Regions from separate parts of the Streptomyces sp. NPDC028722 genome, predicted to be linked through region 1. Evidence: riboswitches for the same ligand, from Rfam matches in the RefSeq annotation. Region 1 holds a riboswitch; each other region holds the start of a gene.

Region 1 (5,018 bases):
TTGGGGCCGAGGAAGCCGAAGACGCTGCCCGCCGGGACGGTCAGGTCGAGACCGTCGACGGCGAGCTGTCCGCCGCGGTAGCGCTTGGTGAGCCCGCGCGTGGCGATGACACTCGCCCGCGCCACCGCGGGCCCGGGCTCCGGCGTGGGCCCCCGGCCGGGCTCCGCGGCGGACGGCTCGTCCATCGGCTCCCCCTCGCTTCGTCGTGCCCGGACGGGTCACTTCGCCGTGTCGGCCGCCTTCACCAGGGCGTCCTTGGTGACCGCACCGGCGTAGACCTTGCCGTCGTCGGTGATCAGTGCGTTGACCAGGCGGGTGGAGAAGACCGTGCCCTTGCCGAAGGCGCCGGAGACCGGCTCGCCGAGCGAGCCGAGGAAACCGCTGAGGTCACCGCCCTTGGAACCGGTGGGCAGGCCGCCCTTGGAGCCCGTGTCGAAGGCGGCGACGGACGTCCAGCCCTTGCCGAGGACCGTGGCCCCGCCCAGCCCCTCGGCGAACTCCCCGCCGCCCCGCGGGCCGTGCTCCGGCGCCGGGGACCCGCCCCTCGGCTTACCGTCCGGCCTCGGGGCGTGCCCGGGACCCGCGGCCCCGTCCTTGCCCTCGGTGACCTTCGCGCCCTTGGGCGGGGTGAACCGGAAGGTGGAGGCGGCCGGTTCGGCGAAGGAGACCCGGGTGAAGCCGGCGTCGACCACGGCGGCGCCGCCGCCGCTCGGGGTGAGCGTGAACTTCAGCGGCAGGCCCGTCCGCGCGTCCACGGCGATGCTGATCGCGCCGACGGTGGTGCCGGACTGCCTGGGCTTGATGAGCAGCTTGTAGGCGTCGCGCCCGGCGACCTGGGCGGTGCCGTCGACGGTGACGGACGTGGTGGCGTCGACCGACTTCAGGGCCTGGTCGGCGAAGTCCTTCGGCGTGGCCGGCGGCCGGGTCCCGCGGTCCCCGCCGGAGCCGGCCGCGGTGGAGTGGTGGACCTCGTTGCTCTTGCTGTCGTAGCCCCAGACGTCCTTGCCGTCGTGGATCAGGCTGTACTCGGCGCCGCTCTCCAGCAGCGACAGTTTCTGCCGGTCGGGGCCGTCGGCGGCGACGCGCAGGGTGTGCGTTCCGGAGACCAGTTCGGTGAGCCGGGTCCGCGGGTCGGCGGAGGAGCCGTCGCCGGAGCCCTTGTCCGCCCCGGAGAGCAGGTTGTTCTCCAGGCCGCCGAGTTCGGGCAGCCCGAGGTCGGTGCTGATCTTCACGGTGCCCGACAGCTGCTGCACGTCCGACCTGGCGATCTTCTCGACGAGCTGTTGTGCGCTGATCCTCGGCAGATCGGGGTCACCGGAGTCGGCGAGCGCCGGGACGAGCCCGATCGTGGCCGCGGCCACCCCCACCACCGCGACCGGGACGGCGTACCGGGCGGCCTTGCGCCGGCCGGATCGCGGGTCCTCGTCGTGCGCGGCGCCCACTGCGTCGTCGGATGCGTACGGTGCCATGTGTGCCTTACCTCCGTCGTCGGCGGCGGCTGTCCTCGCGCTGGTCCACCTGAGCCGCCATTCTCACCCGAATCGGTGAGGAGTGGTGATGTGCGTAGTGACCATCTGACCAAATCGGCCACGCGGAAGCGTCAGCCCTCGGGGCCAACTCCGTGTACGCCTGCGGTATGACATACGAAGGCGGCATCTCCCCCGACCCGTAGGGGTCGTGCGGGAAGACGCCGCCCGAAGAGGTGTCCGGCCGGTTCAGCCGGCGCGGTGCACCACCGCGTCGCACAGCTCCAGCAGCGCCGCCTTGGCGTCGCACTCCCGCAGCGGCGCCAGCGCGGCCCGCGCCTCCTCCGCGTACCGCACGGTGTCCCGGCGGGCCTGCTCCAGTGCGGGGTGCGCGCGCAGCGCGGTCAGTGCCTCGGCGTGCCGGGCGTCGTCGCTGAGGTCGGAGTCCAGCAGCTCGCACAGCGCGAGGTCCTCGGACCGGCCCAGCCGGGCGGCCCGTTCGCGCAGCCGGAGCACGGGGAGGGTGGGGATGCCCTCGCGCAGGTCGGTGCCCGGGGTCTTGCCGGACTCGTGGGAGTCGGAGGCGATGTCCAGGACGTCGTCGGCGAGCTGGAAGGCGACGCCGAGCCGTTCGCCGTACTGGGTGAGCACGTCGACGACCCTTTCGTCGGCGCCGGACATCATCGCGCCGAACCGGCACGACACCGCCACCAGGGAGCCGGTCTTGCCGCCGAGCACGTCCAGGTAGTGCTCGACCGGATCGCGGCCGTCCGAGGGACCCGCGGTCTCCAGGATCTGGCCGGTGACCAGCCGTTCGAACGCGAGGGCCTGCACCCGGACCGCCTCGGGGCCGAGGTCGGCGAGGATCTGGGAGGCGCGGGCGAAGAGGAAGTCACCGGTGAGGACCGCGACGGAGTTGCCCCAGCGCGTGTTGGCGCTGGCCACGCCGCGCCGCACGGCCGCCTCGTCCATGACGTCGTCGTGGTACAGCGTGGCCAGATGGGTCAGCTCCACGACCACGGCGGACGGGACGACACCCGGCGCGTAGGGGTCGCCGAACTGTGCCGCGAGCATCACGAGCAGCGGCCTGAACCGCTTCCCACCGGCCCGTACGAGGTGCTGCGCGGCCTCCGTGATGAACGGGACCTCGCTCTTGGTGGCCTCGAGCAAGCCTTCCTCGACAGCCGTCAATCCGGCCTGGACATCGGCTTCCAGAGCCTGGTCCCGCACGCTCAGCCCGAACGGCCCGACGACGGTCACGAGGGGTCTCCTGTCTGCTGCTGTCTGCTGGCGATCACACGGTTTGTCGATAGGTCGCTGCCCTCACTCAACTCAGCGTATCCGGTCCTCTTTCGATCACCGATAGCGCCCACCGGTCCAGCCTGGGCGGTATCGGATCAGACCAGACATGAGTCTGATCGGGTGGTAACAACGGACATTTATCGACTTAACGGCTATTCATATATCGTTCCGTGACCCCTCCACTCCTTCCGCCGGACCCCGGGGCGGGAATGCGTCAATTCCCTCTTGTCTGTTTTGCAGTGTTTTGCCTTTTCGTGAGTTGGGTCACGCGGCGTCCCGGCCGGTCCCCGCTCCCGCGCCCTCCCGAACCCTTGCCCCGTGGGTGAGTTGAGGATTGGCAGCCGCAAAGGATCAAGCACCCCATACGGCGTCGATCAAGGTCAAATAGTGCGTTGTGTGAATCTGGCACTTGTTCCCGACATGTGCTCTCGCATACGTTCCCGGCCGTCGGGCGGACGCCTAATCCTGCCGCCGCCCGCACCACCCATCGACGAACCCATTCGTACGGCAGGAGCGGGGGACCCAGGTAAGCCGCCGGGCCGGAACGGCACACGCCGCGCCGGAACGGCTAGGGGTGAAGCCGTGCCTCCTCCAGGGCACGGCCGGGCGCCTCCCCGCCCGAACCCGACAGCTCACCTCGCAGGCGTAGGAGAGGAACTTCCCCATGTCTGCCGCCGTTCAGCACCGCCGTTCCCGCAACAGCCGCCTCGTCCGCGCCCTCACCGCCGTGGGCACCGGCGCCGCCGTCCTCGCCCTGCCGCTCATCGGCGCCACGAGCGCCGCCGCGGCCCCCGCCACCGCCGCGACGGCCGCCGCCACCCCCGCCGGCTACCCGAACACCCTCGACGGCTGGATCCGCGAGTCGCTCGCGATCATGGCCCAGAAGGGCATCCCGGGCACCTACAACGGCATCTACCGCAACATCATCCGCGAGTCGTCGGGCAACCCGGCGGCCATCAACCTGTGGGACTCCAACGCGGCCGCGGGCATCCCGTCCAAGGGCCTGCTCCAGGTCATCGACCCCACCTTCAAGGCCTACCACGTGGCCGGGACGTCGTTCGACATCTACGACCCGGTCGCGAACATCACCGCCGCCTGCAACTACGCGGCCGCGCGGTACGGCTCGATCGACAACGTGTTCGGCGCGTACTGACCGGCACCGGCGGCGGGCGCTGCTGACGTCCCGGTCAGTCGGCCGGGAACAGTCTCTCGAGGACGACGGCGACGCCGTCGTCCTCGTTGGACGAGGTGACCTCGTCCGCGACCGCCCTGAGCTCGGCGTGGGCGTCGGCCATCGCGACGCCGTGGGCCGCCCAGTCGAACATCGGGATGTCGTTGGGCATGTCACCGAAGGCGACGGCCCGTCCGGCGCCGATCCCCAGCCGCTCCGCGGCCAGCGCGAGCCCCGTCGCCTTGGTCACCCCGCTCGGCTGGAGCTCCACGGTCCCCGGCCCCGACATCGTGACCGTCGCCAGCGAGCCCACCACCGCGCGCGCCACGGCCGCCAGCTCGTCGTCCGACAGCTCGGCATGACGCAGCAGCACCTTGCTGATGGGCGCGCGCCACAGGTCGTCCCGCCGGCCGACCCGCAGCGCGGGCAGCGTCGGATGCGGCATCCGGTAGCCGGGCTCGATGAGCGTGAGCCCGTCCACGCCGTCCTGGTCGACCGCCGCGAAGACCTGCCCCACCTCCGCCTCGATCTTGCCGAGCGCGGTCTCCGCCAGCTCCCGGTCCAGCCGGACCGACCACAGCAGGCGGCCGGCCCCGGCGTCGTAGAGCTGCGCGCCCTGCCCGCACACCGCGAGCCCCGTGCAGCCCAGGCCCGCCAGGAGCGGCCGTACCCGCGGGGCCGGGCGGCCCGTCACCACGAGGTGGCTGGCTCCGGCCCGCGCCACCCGCGCGAGCGCGGCGAGCGACCGGTCGGAGACGGTGTCGTCGCCGCGCAGCAGCGTCCCGTCCAGGTCGGTGGCGATCAGGGCGTACGCGGGGGTGGGTGCCATGATCAGAGAATACGGATCCCGCACCCCGCCGACTCACCTCGTTCTCCTGGCACTTACGTGCTGACCGGCCCCGACCGGCCGGTTCCGGCCGGTCCCCGCGGGCCCTTCGACCGTGCTCCCCGGCGGCTCCGGCACGGCCTGCCCGGACGGCGGCGGAACGGGTGACGGAACCGGACGGAACGCCTCACCCGTGAGCCGCCGCCAGGTGCCTCGCCAGCCGCGGGGAGGCGAACTCCGTACCGCAGACGAA
Region 2 (5,018 bases), on a different contig from region 1:
TCCTCCGGTTACGCCGCGAACCTGGCCGCGGTCACCGCTCTGGGCCCGCACGGCTCGCTGATCGTCTCCGACGCGGGCAACCACGCCTCCCTCATCGACGGCTGCCGGCTGGCGCGGGGCGGCACGCAGGTCGTCGGGCACGCCGACCCGGAGGCCGTGCGCAAGGCGCTCGGCACGCACGGCGGCGCGGCGATCGTCGTCTCCGACACGGTGTTCTCGGTCGACGGGGACCGGGCGCCGCTGGCCGCGCTGGCCGCCGCGTGCCGGGAGTACGGCGCCGGGCTGGTCGTGGACGACGCCCACGGGCTCGGCGTGCTGGGCGACGGCGGCCGGGGCGCGCCGTACGCGGCCGGGCTCGCGGGAGCCGATGACGTGGTCGCCACGGCGACCCTGTCCAAGTCGCTGGGCAGCCAGGGCGGGGTGGTGCTCGGACCGGCCCGGGTGATCGGCCACCTGGTCAACGCGGCCCGCACGTTCATCTTCGACACGGGCCTGGCACCGGCGGCGGCCGGTGCCGCGCTGGCCGCGCTGCGGTTGCTCGAGCGTGAGCCGGGGCGGGCGGCACGCGCCCGTGAGGTGGCCGCGGAACTGCACGCACGGCTGACCGCCGCGGGTCTGGAGGCGGTGCGTCCGGACGCCGCGGTGGTCTCCGTGCGGGCTCCGTCCCCGGAGCAGGCGGTGCGCTGGGCGGCCGACTGCCGTACGGCGGGCGTGTCCGTGGGCTGTTTCCGTCCTCCTTCCGTGCCCGACGGCATCTCACGGCTGAGGCTGACCGCCCGCGCGGACCTGTCCGGGGCCGAGATCGAACACGCTGTACGCGTCATCGGCGAGACGCGACCATGAGTCGGCGTGACACGGCCGTGTGTCGCCGGATGACGATGAAAAAGTGACCGGTTCTGATCAGAGTGCGGTGATGAATCCCGACCAGCTGCCGGCGGAGAAGAGCAGTGCCGGTCCGGCCGGGGTCTTGGAGTCACGCACGGCGAGCAGCCCCGCTCCGGGGCCGGAGCGCGGCCGGGCCGTCTCCACGCAGTTGTTGGCGCCCGTGCTGTAGCTGCTGCGCAGCCAGCGCACGTCGCGCAGGTCGGTACTGGCAGGGATGCTCCGAGGCGGTGCGGGCATGGTGCCTCCTTACGCGCCGTCACCTATTGCGGCGATGTAGTCCAACGAGTCCTCGGGGGAAAGGGCGTGGAACTGAAGGGCGTGGAAGGCCTCGGTGTAGGCCACCAGGTCTTCTTTCCGTTCCAGGTAGAGGCTACTCGTCAACTGGTCGAGAACGACTACATCCAGATCGGAAGTGCTCGGAAATGAGAAGATAACGAAAGGCCCGGTGAGGCCGATATGCGCCCCGGCACTGAAGGGCAGGATCTGGAGCCGTACCTGGGGCAGCGAGGCGGCCTCCATCAGCCGCTGCAGCTGACGGGCCATCACCCGGGGACCACCGACCTCGCGGCGCAGCACCGCCTCGTCCAGTACGGCGCTCAGCGTCGGCGGCGGGTCCACGCGTAACACGTCCTGCCTGGCCAGACGCACCTCCACCAGCGTGTCCAACCGGTCCTCGTCCAGGTCCTTCACGGCCGCCCGGGTGACCGCGCGGGCGTACTCGGCCGTCTGGAGCAGGCCCGGTACGACCGTGGTCTCCAGGGTGCGCATGGCGCTCGCCTGCGACTCCAGGCTGATGAAGTCACGGTAGGTGGGAGGGAGTTCCCCGCGGTAGGCGTGCCACCAGCGGTTGCGGCCACCCGCGTCCTGCGACCCCGCCAGCATCAGCAGCAACTCGCGCAGGTGTCCGTCGTGGACCCCGTAGGCGTCCAGCAGCAACCGCAGATCGGCCGGTTTCACGCCGCTGGCGCCGGTCTCGATGCGGCTCACTTTCGACTGGTGCCAGCCGACGAGCCGGGCCGCCTCACCACTGGTGAATCCGGCACCGGTACGCAGCCTGCGCAGTTCGGCGCCCAGTTTCCGACGGCGCACTGCCGGACCGTTCTGCATGGGCTCCTCCTTACTCCTTCCGGGCCGCCCACATACGGTTTCGCAGCGCGGAGTTCACCGCTTCGAGCGACAGATATATGCATATCCCGGTGGATCGCTCCCCCTGACCGACCCGTTGATGGCAGTCTGGCGAACAAGCACCAGTTCCGGGACCGTACTCGAAGCATTCGCTGTATGTCGGACCGCGGTCCCGCGGGAAAGGGACGACGTCGCCATGGCAGACCATCTGGAAGCATCCATCACTCTGCCGAGCGATCCCGCCTCGGTCCACGCGGCCCGCTCCTACGTCGTGGGCACCCTCGCGGAGTGGGGCCTGCCGTCGGACACCGAAACGGCCGACACCGTGCGGCTCATCGTCTCGGAGCTGGCCACCAACGCCGTGCAGCACACCTTCGGCCAGTCACCCACCTTCACGGTCGACATCGCACTGGACCGTGACGAACACCTGCGGATCGGCGTCACGGACAGTCATCCCCGCTTCCCGAAGAGACTGCCCGCCGCCGTGCAGCAGGACAACGGCCGCGGCATGGTCATCATCCGCTGGCTCACCGCGGAGCACGGCGGCAGGCTCCGTGTCCGCCCCACCCGTGAGGGCGGCAAGACGGTCTGCATCGAACTTCCGTGGACGGTCCCGGCCGCCCCGTTACCGGCAGGCGGACCGCAGGAGCCCTGAGCATCGCGTCCTGGCCGCACGGCCGGCTCCGCCGGAGGATGTGTCGGCCCCGGGCCGCCCGCGGTGGCGGGCGGGCACCGGGGCGGCGCTACGGCGCTCGGAGCGGGACCGGAGCGGGACCGGCGCCGGCCGTTCGCCGGAGCCGGGGCCGGGCGCTCTCGCTCCGCGGCCGGGTCAGCTGACCCGGCCGTACCAGACGCTCCTGGTCCAGATCTTCTGAAGCCTCACCACGTCACCGGTCCTCGGGGCGTGCCAGATCTTTCCGTGGCCCGCGTAGATGCCGACGTGGTACACGTTGGAACCCGAGTGGAAGAACACCAGGTCGCCCGCCTTGCGGCTGCGGGCGGAGATGTGGTGGGTCTTGTTGTACTGCTGCGCGGCGGTGCGCGGCAGCTTCTTGCCCACCTTCTTGAAGGAGTAGAAGGTCAGCCCCGAGCAGTCGAACCTGCGCGGGCCCGTGGCGCCCCACTTGTACGGTGCACCTTTCTTGGAGGCCGCGACCTTGAGTGCCTTCGTCGCCATCGTCGCGGCGGACGCGTCGGTGGCGAGGCCGGGCACGGCGATCGAGCCGCCTACAGCGGCGAGGGTGAGGGCCGAGGCCGTGCCGGCTCTGGCCATCAGTGACGGGACACGATTGAGCGCAGTCATGCGCAACCCTTCGTCAGCCGCCTGTGAAGGATGACCTGTCGGATTCGGGCTGGCGAAGTTGCCCGGCCGTGTTGCCACGGCTTCACCCCAAGGGCGGCTCGGAACCCCGCCCGTCCGCGTCGAGCGGACGAACATGTGTTCCGGCGACCCGTCTTGCCTGGGTCCTCCACTCCTGCCGATCCACTCCTGTCGACCGGTCATCCGGGCGGCGGCAGGACTCGGCGTCCGCCCGGATCGCCCCGCCGCGGTGGCGGGGTCTTGTCGTCAGTCAGGGATCTTGACCTACAACTGTCGTAAAATCCCAACGGAATCGGGGATTTGTGGTGTTACTCACCACTCACCCGTTCGGGTGGACATCGCTGTGTTCGAGGCATCGTCAGGACCCGTGCGTAGCCCCGGACCTGGGGCTAAACGCTCTTCGGCACACACCCGACCCACATGCCGCACAAGTCGGGAAGCCCGAAAATCATTCCGGATATCCACCGGACGGTCGTACCTCGTTCGGACCGTTTCGAGTCCGCCGCGAACGGCAAGCGCCGACACGGGGACCCCGGCAGGCCGGCCGGGTGTCCGCCTCAGCCGACGGCGTCGGGCGGGAGCGCGACGCGAGCGGTACGGCGCTCACCGTCCAGCACGCGCAAGGCGCGTGCCAGCGTGCCCCCGTGCAGCTCCGTCTCGCCCCGCTGGTGCATCACCTCGAGCGCGTCCCTCAGCTCTGCCGCCTTGCGCACCAGGGCCTGCGCCGCGCGCAGCCCGTGGTACGTGTCCCCGGGCCGGGCCGGATTGACGCGGCCCAGCAGGTCGGCCGCCTCCAGATAACGGTCGATCAGGTCGCCCTCGGCGCGGGTCAGCGCGGGCAGCGGCGGCAGCTCCGGCTGCATCGGGGGGCTCACCTCGCGTCGGGTGCGCCGGGCGCGTCCCGGCGGCTGGGCACGATGTGGTCCACCAGGCCGTAGGCCAGGGCCCCGGGGGCGTCCAGGAACAGGTCCCGCGCCAGATCCTCGTGCACCTGCCCGGCCGTGCGCCCCGTGTGCCGGACGAGCATCTCCGCCAGCAGCGCGCGGACCCGGTCCAGCTCCTCGGCCTCGACGAGCAGGTCGCTGGGCCGGCCGCGCACCGGCTCGGGCAGTCCGGGCTGCTCGATCAGCATGCGCGCGCCGGGCAGCGCGTACCGCTTGCCCGGGGCGCCGGCCGCGAGCAGCACCGCGGCGGTGGAGGAGGCCTGTCCCAGGCAGTACGTCGCCACGTCGCAGCTGATGTAGCGCATGGTGTCGTAGATCGTGGTCATGGCGTGGAAGGGCCCGCCCGGCGAGTTGATGTACAGCGTGATGTCCCGGTCCGGGGCCGCGTGTTCGAGGTACATGAGCTGCGCCGTCACGTCGCTCGCGGCGACGTCGTCGGCCGGGGTGCCGAGGAGGACGATCCGGGACTCGAAGAGCTTCCCGTACGGGTCGAGCGTGCGGGCGCCGCCGCCCGTGCGCTCGGTGAACCCGGGCAGGACATGGCGGGCGGACGGTCGGGACATGGGCACACCCCTCTCGCGGTGGACCGGCTCCGGTCCACTCTCTGTGAAAAATGTACAGGACGTACAGAGCGGGGGAGGTGTGTGCCGGTGGACACGCCGCCCGCCGCGGCGGGGTCCGGGGCGGCGGGCCGCGGCTGCCGGGCAGGCCGGCCCCGCGGGGATGCCCCGTAAGCTGGTGGT
Region 3 (5,018 bases), on a different contig from region 1:
CCGCTTCGACGACGACGGCCTGGCCCTCACGCTGCACTACCGGATGCAGGGGGACGTGGTGGAGCGCCGGGTGACCGTCGCGAACGGCGGCCACGCGCCCGTGGAGCTGCTGCGGGCCGACGCTGCCCGACCGCGAGGGCTGGCGGCTGTCCCAGCTGCACGGCCGCTGGGCCGCCGAGTCCCGGCTCACCACCACCCCCCTCACCTACGGCGAGGCCCAGCTCCCGGACGCGCGCGTGCAGATCACCGGCGGCGCCGGGCACGACGACTCGGGCCTGCTGCTCCTACGGCCCGGGGAGTCGTACACCACCCCCGTCTTCGCGGGCCTGTGGAGCGACGACGGCTTCGGCGGCGCGAGCCGCGCCTGGCACGCCTACCAACGCGCGTACGTCGTCCCGGACGCGGACCGGGACCGGCCGGTGCTGTTCAACTCCTGGGAGGCGACCGGTTTCGACATCTCCGAGGAACAGCAGGCCGCCCTCGCCCGCCGGGCGGCCGACATCGGGGTGGAGCTGTTCGTCGTCGACGACGGCTGGTTCGGCGCCCGCACCGGTGACCGCGCCGGACTCGGCGACTGGACGCCCAGTCCGGACCGTTTCCCGCGCGGTCTCGGACCACTCGCCGACCAGGTGCACGATCTGGGCGTGCGGTTCGGCATCTGGGTCGAACCCGAGATGGTCAACCCGGACAGCGATCTCTACCGCGCCCATCCCGACTGGGTCCGGCACCAGCCGGGACGCAGGCGCACGGAACTGCGCAACCAGCTCGTCCTCAACCTCGCCCGCGAGGACGTCCGCGCGTACCTGTGGGAGCGGCTGGACGCCCTGCTGTCCGGCACCCCCATCGACTACGTGAAGTGGGACTTCAACCGCTGCTTCACCGACGCCGGCCGGCCCGGGGAGCCGTACCCGCAGCGCCTGTGGATCGACCACGTCCACGCCCTGTACGCCCTGCTGGACCGGCTGCGCGCGGCCCACCCCCAGGTCGCCTTCGAGTCGTGCTCGGGCGGCGGCGGCCGGATCGACCTCGGTGTGCTGAGCCGCACCGACCAGGTGTGGACCTCCGACAACACCGACCCGCTGGACCGGCTCGCCATCCAGCACGGCTTCAGTCAGTTCCATCCCGCGCGCGTGATGGCCGCCTGGGTCACCGACAGCCCGGACACCCAGCTCGACGGCAGGATGAGTACGCTGCGACTCCGCTTCGTCAGCGCCATGGCGGGCGTGCTCGGCATCGGTGGCGACCTCACCCGGTGGTCCCCGCGGGAGCTGGCCGAGGCCCGGCGGTGGGTGGCGCTCTACAAGGAGATCCGGCCGGTCGTGCAGCGCGGCGAGCTGTACCGGCTGCGGTCCCCGACGGGCGGCCTCGGCGCGGTCCAGTACGTCCTGGGGGGAGGAGGCGGTGGTCCTCGCCTGGCTCCAGGCGCAGCGCTACGGCGAACCGGCGCCGGCGGTCCGGCTGCGCGGACTCGATCCGACAGCCTCGTACGAATGCCGCGAAACGGGGGAAAAGTATCGAGGGACGGTGCTCCTGCACTACGGGTTGCGTGCGGGGCTCAAGGGTGACCTGGATGCGGCGGTTTTCCGGCTGCGTCGTATCTGAGCCGTCTGCCGGAATCGCGGTCTTCCGTCCAAGTCGGAGGGAAATGAGGCGACCTGGGGAGGGCCCGCGTGAGGAGCGTCATATTCGTGACGCCGCGTCACACGTCATGTCCACGTAATGCTGGGCGTCGCAAGGGGAATTGGGGGACGGGGGAGGCGGAAACACACGCAGGGTGACCATGAGTTCCCGTATCCGGTCATCCGAAACACGGGTAGCGGGAACCAGGTGCTTGTTTCCTCGCGTCCCGCTCGCTTACGTTCACCACCAATCCGGACGGAACGCCGAATCCTGCCGCCGCCCGGAGCCCCACACACTTGACCCGCGTCCGGCAGGAGCGGGGGACCCACCAGGTACGACTGCCTGTCCCGGTCTCCGCGACAGGCTTTGGGGTGAAGCCGTGCGGTGCACGGCCGGGCAGCTCCAGCCCGAACCCGACAGCTGACCTCGCAGGCGCCGGAGAGGAACCGCGCCATGTCCGCCAAGGGCAAGCACCGACGTCCCAAGCCCCAGCGTTTCTCCCGCTCCATCGCCGCCGCCGGAACCGGTGGCGCCGCGCTGGCTCTCCCGCTGATCGGGGCCACCGGTGCGCACGCCACGCAGGCCGCTGCCCCCGTGCAGGCCGTGTCCGGCAAGACCGCGCAGTCCCTCCCGGGCACGGCGGACAAGGCCGCCGCGCACCCCGGCACGGATCTGCGCACCTACACGGTCCGCAGCGGTGACTACCTCTCGAAGATCGCCGACGAGCAGCGTGTCAGCGGCGGCTGGCAGCGCCTCTACGACGACAACCGGCAGGCCGTCGGCGCCGATCCGTCGCTGATCCACCCGGGCCTGAAGCTCAGCCTCGGTGCGAAGGCCGCGCAGACCCGCACCGAGACCGCGGCCCCGCGGCACACCCCCGCGGCCCCGAACTCCACCCGGTCCGCCCGGACCTCGCGGTCCGCTCCGTCCTCCGGCTCGGTCTCCACGCCCACCGGTGCCTCCACGGGCTACACCCTCCCGGTGGCCGGCGCGGCCACCGGCACCGGCTACCACGTGCCCGGCGGCATGTGGTCCAGCGGCTACCACACCGGCGTCGACTTCGTCGTCCCGACCGGCACGCCCCTGAAGGCCGTCGCCGCGGGCACCGTCGTCTCCGCCGGCTGGGGCGGCGCGTACGGCAACCAGGTCGTCATCCGGCTGAACGACGGCTACTACGCCCAGTACGGCCACCTCTCCCAGCTCTCCGTCTCGGCCGGCCAGAGCGTCATCCCGGGCCAGCGGATAGGCCTGTCCGGCGCCACCGGCAACGTGACCGGCCCGCACCTGCACTTCGAGATCCGCACGACGCCGGACTACGGCTCCGACATCGACCCGGTCGGCTACCTCCGCCGGCACGGCCTCGCCGTGGGCTGACGCCCACCCCCCGCACCGCCCGCCTAACACGCCACCGAAGGCCGGACCCTCAACCCGGGGTCCGGCCTTCGGTGTTCCGGTTGCGGGGCGTTCAACGCGCCTGACGGCGGCCCTATTCCGGGGTTGGCGGATTCTTTAGGAGTGGCTCATCTCACCGTTAGTCAACCCCCGCCTACGGTCGCGTAGGTCACATCCGAAGGTGAATCATGATCCGACGTGGCAGACGATTCGAAGAACAACAGATCAGTGATCGGGTCGTACGTAGCGGTGGGGGACAGCTTCACCGAGGGCGTCGGCGACCCCGGCCCCGACGGGGCGTTCGTGGGCTGGGCCGACCGGTTCGCGGTCCTGCTCGCCGACCGGCGTCCCGAGGGCGACTTCCAGTACACCAATCTCGCCGTACGCGGCAAACTGCTGGACCAGGTCATGGCGGACCAGCTCCCCAGGGCCGTGGAACTGGCCCCGGACCTGGTCTCCTTCTGCGCGGGCGGCAACGACATCATCCGCCCGGGCACCGACCCCGACGAGGTGGCCGAACGCTTCGAGCGCGCCGTGGCCCGGCTCACCGGGGCCGTCGGCACGGTGCTGGTGACGACCGGCTTCGACACCCGTGGCGTGCCCGTGCTCAAGCACCTGCGCGGCAAGATCGCCACGTACAACGGGCACGTCCGCGCCATCGCCGACCGGTACGGCTGCCCCGTGCTCGACCTGTGGTCCCTGAGGTCCGTGCAGGACCGCAGGGCCTGGGACCGCGACCGGCTGCACCTCTCGCCCGAGGGGCACACGCGCGTGGCCCTGCGGGCCGGGCAGGTCCTCGGCATGGAGGTCCCGGCCGACCCGGAGCAGCCGTGGCCGCCGCTGCCGCCCCGGGGCACCCTGGACATCCGCCGCGACGACGTGCACTGGGCCCGCGAGCACCTCGTCCCGTGGATCGGGCGCCGGCTCCGCGGGGAGTCCTCCGGCGACCACGTGACCGCCAAGGGTCTGCTGTCGCCGGACGACATCAGGATGCGGATCGCCGCCGTGGCCTGACCCCACGGCCGGCCCACGCCCCGTACGGTCTGCCCCGCACACGCGGTGCGGGGCAGACCGTACGGGGCGTGGGGCACGTTCGGCCTTGCCGCCGCTGTTCACCGCCCGCGCCGCTCACCACTCACGCCGCTCACCGCCGTGCCGGGGGCGGGCTCGGGTGCCTGCCCCGGTCCCGGGCCTCGGCATCGACCCGGTGCCGCCCCTCGCGCCTGCGCGGTCCCGCCCTTCGGTGCCTGCGCGGCCCTGGGCTTCGGCGCCTGCGTTGTGCCGGCTTGGGCGCATGCCGGTCCCGGGCTGCGGCGTGTGCCCGGTCCCGCGCTTCGCCGCCTGCGCGGTCCCGGGTTTCGGCGCCTGCCCGGTGCGGGCCTGGGCGTATGCCGGTCCCGCCTTCGGCGCCTGCCGGTCCCGGGCCCCGCCGCCTGCCCGGTGCGGGCATGTGCCGCCGGGGCGGTGCGGCCTGCCCCGGCCCCGGTAAGCGCGCTCAGCGCTCGCGGCCGGCCAACGCCTGCCGGTCCAGGCCGAGTTCCCGGGCGAGGGCGTCGTCCACCCACTCCTGGGCGCGGGCCCGCGGCACCCCGCCCGGGTAGGACGTCAGCTGTACGGCCAGACCGTCCAGCAGCGCGGTCAGCCGCAGCGCCGCACCGGCCGGGTCCGCGCACACGAACTCACCGGCCGCCACACCCTCGGCGATGACCTCCGCGATGGCCGCCTTCCACTGCCTGTCCAGGTCCCGGGTGACATCGCGGAGCGCGGGCTCGCGCAGGGCCACCGCCCAGCCCTCGATCCACAGCCGCCATCCCTTGGCCTGCCCGGTCGGCGCGTACCAGCGCACCGCCGCCCGCAGCCGGCGCAGCGCGGTCGTCCGGCGCCCCAGCAGCCCGCGAAGATGCGCGAGATCGTCCGCCGCCGCGTACGTGAAGGCGGCGGCGACCAGCTTCTCCTTCGTCGAGAAGTGGTACAGCACCAGCGCGTTGCTCACACCGAGGGTCGCG
Region 4 (5,018 bases), on a different contig from region 1:
GCTCCCGCGCGCGCTGCACGGCCAGTGAGCGGTCGGTGGGTTCGAGGCCGAACTCCAGGCGGACGACGCCGTCCTCGAAGCTGCGCTTCTGGGTGTATCCGGCGTCCGTGAACACCTTGATCATCCGGCTGTTGGCGGGCAGCACCTCGGCGGCGAAGCGGCGGATGCCCCGCTCGCGCGCGACCGCCGCGACGTGCTCCAGCAGGGCGGAGGCGACGCCGCGGCCCTGGTGGGCGTCCTGGACGAGGAAGGCGACCTCGGCCTCGTCGGCGGCCCCGGAGGCGGGCATGCCGTCGGCGCCGATGCGGTCGTAGCGTACGGTGGCGATGAACTCGCCGCCGATGGTGGCCGCGAGTCCCACCCGGTCCACAAAGTCGTGGTGCGTGAAGCGGTGGACGTCCTTGGCGGACAGCCGTGGGTAGGGCGCGAAGAAGCGGTAGTACTTCGACTCGTCCGAGACCTGCTCGTAGAAGCTGACCAGGCGGTCGGCGTCATCGACGGTGATGGGCCGGATGCGCGCGGTACCCCCGTCGCGCAGCACCACGTCCGCCTCCCAGTGGGCGGGGTACTCGTGCCGGTCCTGCCGGTCCGCCGGGGTCTGCATGGGCCCCAGAGTACGGCTCGCGTACGACAACGTCGCGAGGCAGTCTGTGGAGGGCGACACGCCGGACCGAGGCCGCGGTCCGACGGCACACGGAGGGGACGAAGGTCCGCTCCGGGCACGCTTCGCGATATGGGAAACTGGTCTAGACAACCCTGAGTACTGAAGGGCAGCATCACATGGCTGAGCGCCGCGTCAACGTCGGCTGGGCCGAGGGCCTCCACGCCCGCCCCGCTTCCATCTTCGTCCGAGCCGCCACGGCCACAGGCGTCCCGGTGACGATCGCCAAGGCCGGGGGCGACCCCGTCAACGCGGCCTCCATGCTGGCCGTCCTGAGCCTGGGCGCCCAGGGTGGCGAGGAGATCGTCCTCGCCTCGGACGCCGAGGGCGCGGACACCGCCCTGGACCGTCTGGCCAAGCTGGTCTCCGAGGGCCTCGAGGAGCTCCCCGAGACCGTCTGAGCCTCACCGCGCAGAGTGCCGGAGCCGCGTTCGTCCGTCGGGCGAACGCGGCTCCGGCGTTTCCGCGCACGCTCCGCACGAAATTCCGCCGGTTCACGGCCGGCCCGCGCCGGAACTCTCTCGCGAATTCACAGGGAGCGGAATTGAGGCAGCGGAAAATATCCGCCCCACAATGCCTCTCCTTTGTATACGGCGTCCGTGTTAATTCCGCGGGCCCGCCATGTTTACGGCCCGTTGCGAAGTCCTCACACGCTCCTGGGCCCCGGAGACGCGCAGCCGGTGGCCGCTGGTGACGCGCTCGGTGTGCAGCGCGGTGAGCGTCCGCGCGCGCTCGCCGTCCCCCCGCGCCACCGCGTCCACGATCGCCCCGTGCTCCGCCCACGACTCCACCGGGACGAGCGGCGTCGCCACCGCGTACATCCAGGCGATCTTGTGCCGCAGCTGGGTGAGCACCGAGGTCAGCGAGGGACTGCCGGAGGCCTGGGCGAGCGTCTCGTGGAACCAGCCGCCCAGCGCGCGCAGATCCTCGCTGCCACCCCTCCTGGCCCGCTCCTGGCCCAGCCGGACCAGTCCGCGCAGCACCTTCAGATGGGCCTCGGTGCGCCGCTGCGCGGCCCGGGCGGCCCCCAGCGGCTCCAGCAGCAGCCGCATCTCCAGCAGGTCCGCGGCCTCCTGCTCGGTCGGTTCGGCCACGCACGCGCCCGCGTGCCGGCGTGTCACCACGAAGCCCTCCGCCTCCAGGGTGCGCAGGGCCTCGCGGACGGGGACGCGCGAGACGCCGTAGCGGCGGGCCAGGACTTCCTCGGTGAGGCGGCTGCCGCGTTCGTGGACACCGGCGACGATGTCGTCCCGGACAGCGGTGCACACCGAGTGCGCCGGAATACGCATGACCGACCTCCGCCTTAATACCCGTGAAACGCCGACGATGGACGCGTGTTCCCGTGACTCTATTCCAATGGACCTGAATTTCCGACGGCCGGGCGTCATCCATGGATATATTTTGGTCAGCGGGTCCGGCGGACACCGGAAGGAAACCACGGAAAATGGCGAAAGCCCCGGCTCGATGAGCCGGGGCTTGGCAGGCGTGCGGGTGTCCGTCGGGTCAGACGTTCACGCCGTGCTTGCGGAGGTAGGCGACGGGGTCGACGTCCGAGCCGTAGTCGGGCGTCGTACGGGCCTCGAAGTGCAGGTGCGGGCCGGTGACGTTGCCGGTCGCGCCCGACACGCCGATCTGCTGCCCCGGGACGACCTTCTGGCCCACCGTGACACCGATGGACGACAGGTGGCCGTACTGGGTGTACATGCCGTCGGCCATCCGGAGCACGATCTGGTTGCCGTACGCGCCGCCCCAGCCCGTGGAGACGACCGTGCCGGAACCCACCGCGTGGACGGAGGTGCCGCTGGCCGCGTGGAAGTCGATGCCGGTGTGCGAACCGGAGGACCACAGGGAGCTGCTGGCCTGGTAGGCCGTGGAGACGTACGAGTGCGCGATCGGGATGACGAAGGCGTTCAGCCGCTTGCGCTCGGCCTCACGGGCGGCGCGGATCCGCGCCTCGCGGACCTCCTGGGCCCTCTTGGCGGCCGCCTTCTCCGCGGCCGCCTCGGCCGCCTTCTGCTCGGCGGCCTGCTGCTGGGCGGCGGCCTGCGCGTCGATCTGCTCGGCGACGTCGTCGTTCACGGTGAGGACCGGGGTGAGGCCGGTCTGCTCCACGGAGCTGTCGGCGGCGAGCGCCGGGGACGCGGCGAGGGTGCCGATGACGCCGGTGGTGGTGAGGGCCGCGACACCCGCCGCCTGAGCGGTGGTGCGCTTGACCCGGCCGGGCTTGCGGTGCTTCCCGGTGGCGCACATGAACGCCATGAAGTGGCTGGTCCTTTCCTTCCCTCTCGCCTACCGGGTTAGCTGACGGGTTCGGAGCAGGAAGGTCTCCTACGGGCCCCCTCGCTCACGCGCGGGCGCCCGATTCACCCCAGGGACGATGGGTCCCCGGCTCCCCTGGCTCGCGCCGTACGGGGACTCGGCGATGACTGTCCGGTGCCGCGGGTGCGGCGCACTGCCTGACGAACAGCCCGCATGACGGTACGGCGGCCCGCTTCCCCTCCTCAAACAGATCCGGGTTTTTGTAGCGCATCCCACAGGGCAGACAGGCAACCTCCGCCCCAAAACGGGCATCTGAGTGACTGAGTGGAACAGCAGGGGCCCTGACGACCCGTAGGTCGGCAGGGCCCCACGCGCGCGCGTACGCCTTCGCGTCCGCCGGTGCGTCTACTCCGCGGCGACGACGGTGACTTCGCCGATACCGAGCGCCTCGACCTGCTCCTTGATCTGGGACGCGTCACCGACGAGGACCGTCACCAGGCGGTCCACCGGGAAGGCGTTCACGACGGCAGCGGTGGCCTCCACCGTGCCCGTGGCGGCCAGCCGCTGATACAGCGTCGCCTGGAAGTCGTCGGGCAGGTGCTGCTCGACCTGGTCGGCCAGCGTGCTCGCGACGGCCGCCGCGGTCTCGTACTTCAGCGGCGCCACGCCGACGAGGTTCTGCACGGCGACGTCCCGCTCCGCGTCGGTCAGGCCCTCCGCCGCGAGGGTGCGCAGCACCTTCCACAGGTCCTCCAGCGCGGGGCCGGTGTTCGGCGTGTCCACCGAGCCGCTGATGGCGAGCATCGCCGCGCCCGTGCCGTCCGGGGCCGAGCGCAGGACCTGGCCGAACGCGCGCACGCCGTAGGTGTAGCCCTTCTCCTCGCGCAGGACGCGGTCCAGGCGGGAGGTGAGGGTGCCGCCGAGGCAGTACGTGCCGAGCACCTGGGCGGGCCAGACCCGGTCGTGCCGGTCGGCCCCGACGCGGCCGATGAGCAGCTGCGTCTGGACGGCACCGGGCCGGTCCACGACGATCACGCGCCCGGTGTCGTCGGCGGTCACCGGCGGCACGGGCCGGGGCTCGCCCGGGGTGCCGGTCCAGGCGCCCAGGGTGTCGGCGAGCAGCGCGTCCAGGTCGGCGCCGGTCAGGTCGCCCACGACGACCACGGTGGCCGTGGCGGGTCGCACATGGCGGTCGTAGAAGGCACGTACGGCCGCCGCGTCGATCTTCGCGACCGTCTCCTCCGTGCCCTGGCGGGGGCGGGACATGCGCGAGTCCGCCGGGAACAGCTCCCTGGACAGTTCCTTGGCGGCCCGGCGAGCCGGGCTGGCCAGCTCGTGCGGGATCTCGTCCAGGCGGTTGCGGACCAGCCGCTCGACCTCGCTCTCGGCGAAGGCGGGCGCACGCAGGGCGTCGGCGAGCAGGCCGAGGCCCCTGGCCAGCCGGGAGGCCGGGACCTCCAGGCCGAGCCGGACGCCGGGGTGGTCGGCGTGCGCGTCGAGCGTGGCGCCCGCGCGCTCCAGCTCGGCGGCGAACTCCTCGGCCGAGTGCCTGTCGGTGCCCTCCGAGAAGGCCCGCGCCATGATCGTGGCGACGCCGTCCAGGCCGGCGGGCTCGGCGTCCAGCGGGGCGTCCAGCAGCACCTCGACGGCGACGACCTGCTGGCCGGGGCGGTGGCAGCGCAGCACGGTCAGGCCGTTGCCGAGGGTGCCGCGCTCGGGCGCCGGGAACGCCCAGGGCCTGGCCTCACCGGGCTGCGGCTGGGGATGGAACTCCATGGTGGCGAGCTCGGTCACTTGGCCGTCTCCTCGTTCTCGGTCTCGTCGCGGCCCGCCTCTACGGTCGCTTCCTGCTCCGGGTCCCCGGGGACCGGGGTGTCCTCCACGGCCTCGGGGGACTTCGGCTCGTAGACGAGGACCGCGCGGTTGTCGGGGCGCAGGCGGGCCTCGGCGACCTCCCGCACCTCCTCGGGGGTCACCTCCAGGACGCGCCGCACCGCGGTGAGGGCGAGCTGCGGGTCACCGAAGAGGACGGCGAAGCGGCACAGTTCGTCGGCGCGGCCCGCGACCGTGCCGAGCCGGTCCAGCCACTCGCGCTCCA

The links. Region 1 has a riboswitch for cyclic di-AMP ahead of AB0F03_RS16660 (transglycosylase SLT domain-containing protein). Riboswitches for the same ligand answer to the same signal wherever they lie in the genome.
Positions count from the first base shown of each region.
Region 2: linked by a shared signal. The riboswitch ahead of AB0F03_RS25505 (C40 family peptidase) and the one ahead of AB0F03_RS16660 (transglycosylase SLT domain-containing protein) in region 1 are both predicted to bind cyclic di-AMP.
Region 3: linked by a shared signal. The riboswitch ahead of AB0F03_RS26060 (peptidoglycan DD-metalloendopeptidase family protein) and the one ahead of AB0F03_RS16660 (transglycosylase SLT domain-containing protein) in region 1 are both predicted to bind cyclic di-AMP.
Region 4: linked by a shared signal. The riboswitch ahead of AB0F03_RS18675 (M23 family metallopeptidase) and the one ahead of AB0F03_RS16660 (transglycosylase SLT domain-containing protein) in region 1 are both predicted to bind cyclic di-AMP.

Region 1 covers NZ_JBEZWU010000009.1:107,126-112,143, reverse strand. The annotation lists gene AB0F03_RS16675 (ABC transporter ATP-binding protein) at 1-185, opposite strand, end outside; gene AB0F03_RS16670 (DUF2092 domain-containing protein) at 219-1,469, opposite strand; gene AB0F03_RS16665 (polyprenyl synthetase family protein) at 1,716-2,726, opposite strand; cyclic di-AMP (ydaO/yuaA leader) riboswitch at 3,247-3,429, shown strand; gene AB0F03_RS16660 (transglycosylase SLT domain-containing protein) at 3,433-3,921, shown strand; gene AB0F03_RS16655 (HAD-IIB family hydrolase) at 3,956-4,768, opposite strand; gene AB0F03_RS16650 (FAD-dependent oxidoreductase) at 4,953-5,018, opposite strand, start outside.
Region 2 covers NZ_JBEZWU010000018.1:122,874-127,891, forward strand. The annotation lists gene AB0F03_RS25485 (8-amino-7-oxononanoate synthase) at 1-843, shown strand, start outside; gene AB0F03_RS25490 (DUF397 domain-containing protein) at 901-1,122, opposite strand; gene AB0F03_RS25495 (helix-turn-helix transcriptional regulator) at 1,132-1,992, opposite strand; gene AB0F03_RS25500 (ATP-binding protein) at 2,207-2,665, shown strand; gene AB0F03_RS25505 (C40 family peptidase) at 2,840-3,313, opposite strand; cyclic di-AMP (ydaO/yuaA leader) riboswitch at 3,316-3,453, opposite strand; gene AB0F03_RS25510 (hypothetical protein) at 3,889-4,194, opposite strand; gene AB0F03_RS25515 (ATP-dependent Clp protease proteolytic subunit) at 4,203-4,838, opposite strand.
Region 3 covers NZ_JBEZWU010000019.1:79,439-84,456, reverse strand. The annotation lists partial or broken gene AB0F03_RS26065 (alpha-galactosidase) at 1-1,602, shown strand, start outside; cyclic di-AMP (ydaO/yuaA leader) riboswitch at 1,910-2,068, shown strand; gene AB0F03_RS26060 (peptidoglycan DD-metalloendopeptidase family protein) at 2,074-2,994, shown strand; gene AB0F03_RS26055 (SGNH/GDSL hydrolase family protein) at 3,241-4,026, shown strand; gene AB0F03_RS26050 (TetR/AcrR family transcriptional regulator) at 4,508-5,018, opposite strand, start outside.
Region 4 covers NZ_JBEZWU010000010.1:235,462-240,479, forward strand. The annotation lists gene AB0F03_RS18660 (GNAT family N-acetyltransferase) at 1-604, opposite strand, end outside; gene AB0F03_RS18665 (HPr family phosphocarrier protein) at 781-1,062, shown strand; gene AB0F03_RS18670 (GntR family transcriptional regulator) at 1,264-1,950, opposite strand; gene AB0F03_RS18675 (M23 family metallopeptidase) at 2,165-2,920, opposite strand; cyclic di-AMP (ydaO/yuaA leader) riboswitch at 2,933-3,093, opposite strand; gene AB0F03_RS18680 (pitrilysin family protein) at 3,326-4,714, opposite strand; gene AB0F03_RS18685 (pitrilysin family protein) at 4,711-5,018, opposite strand, start outside.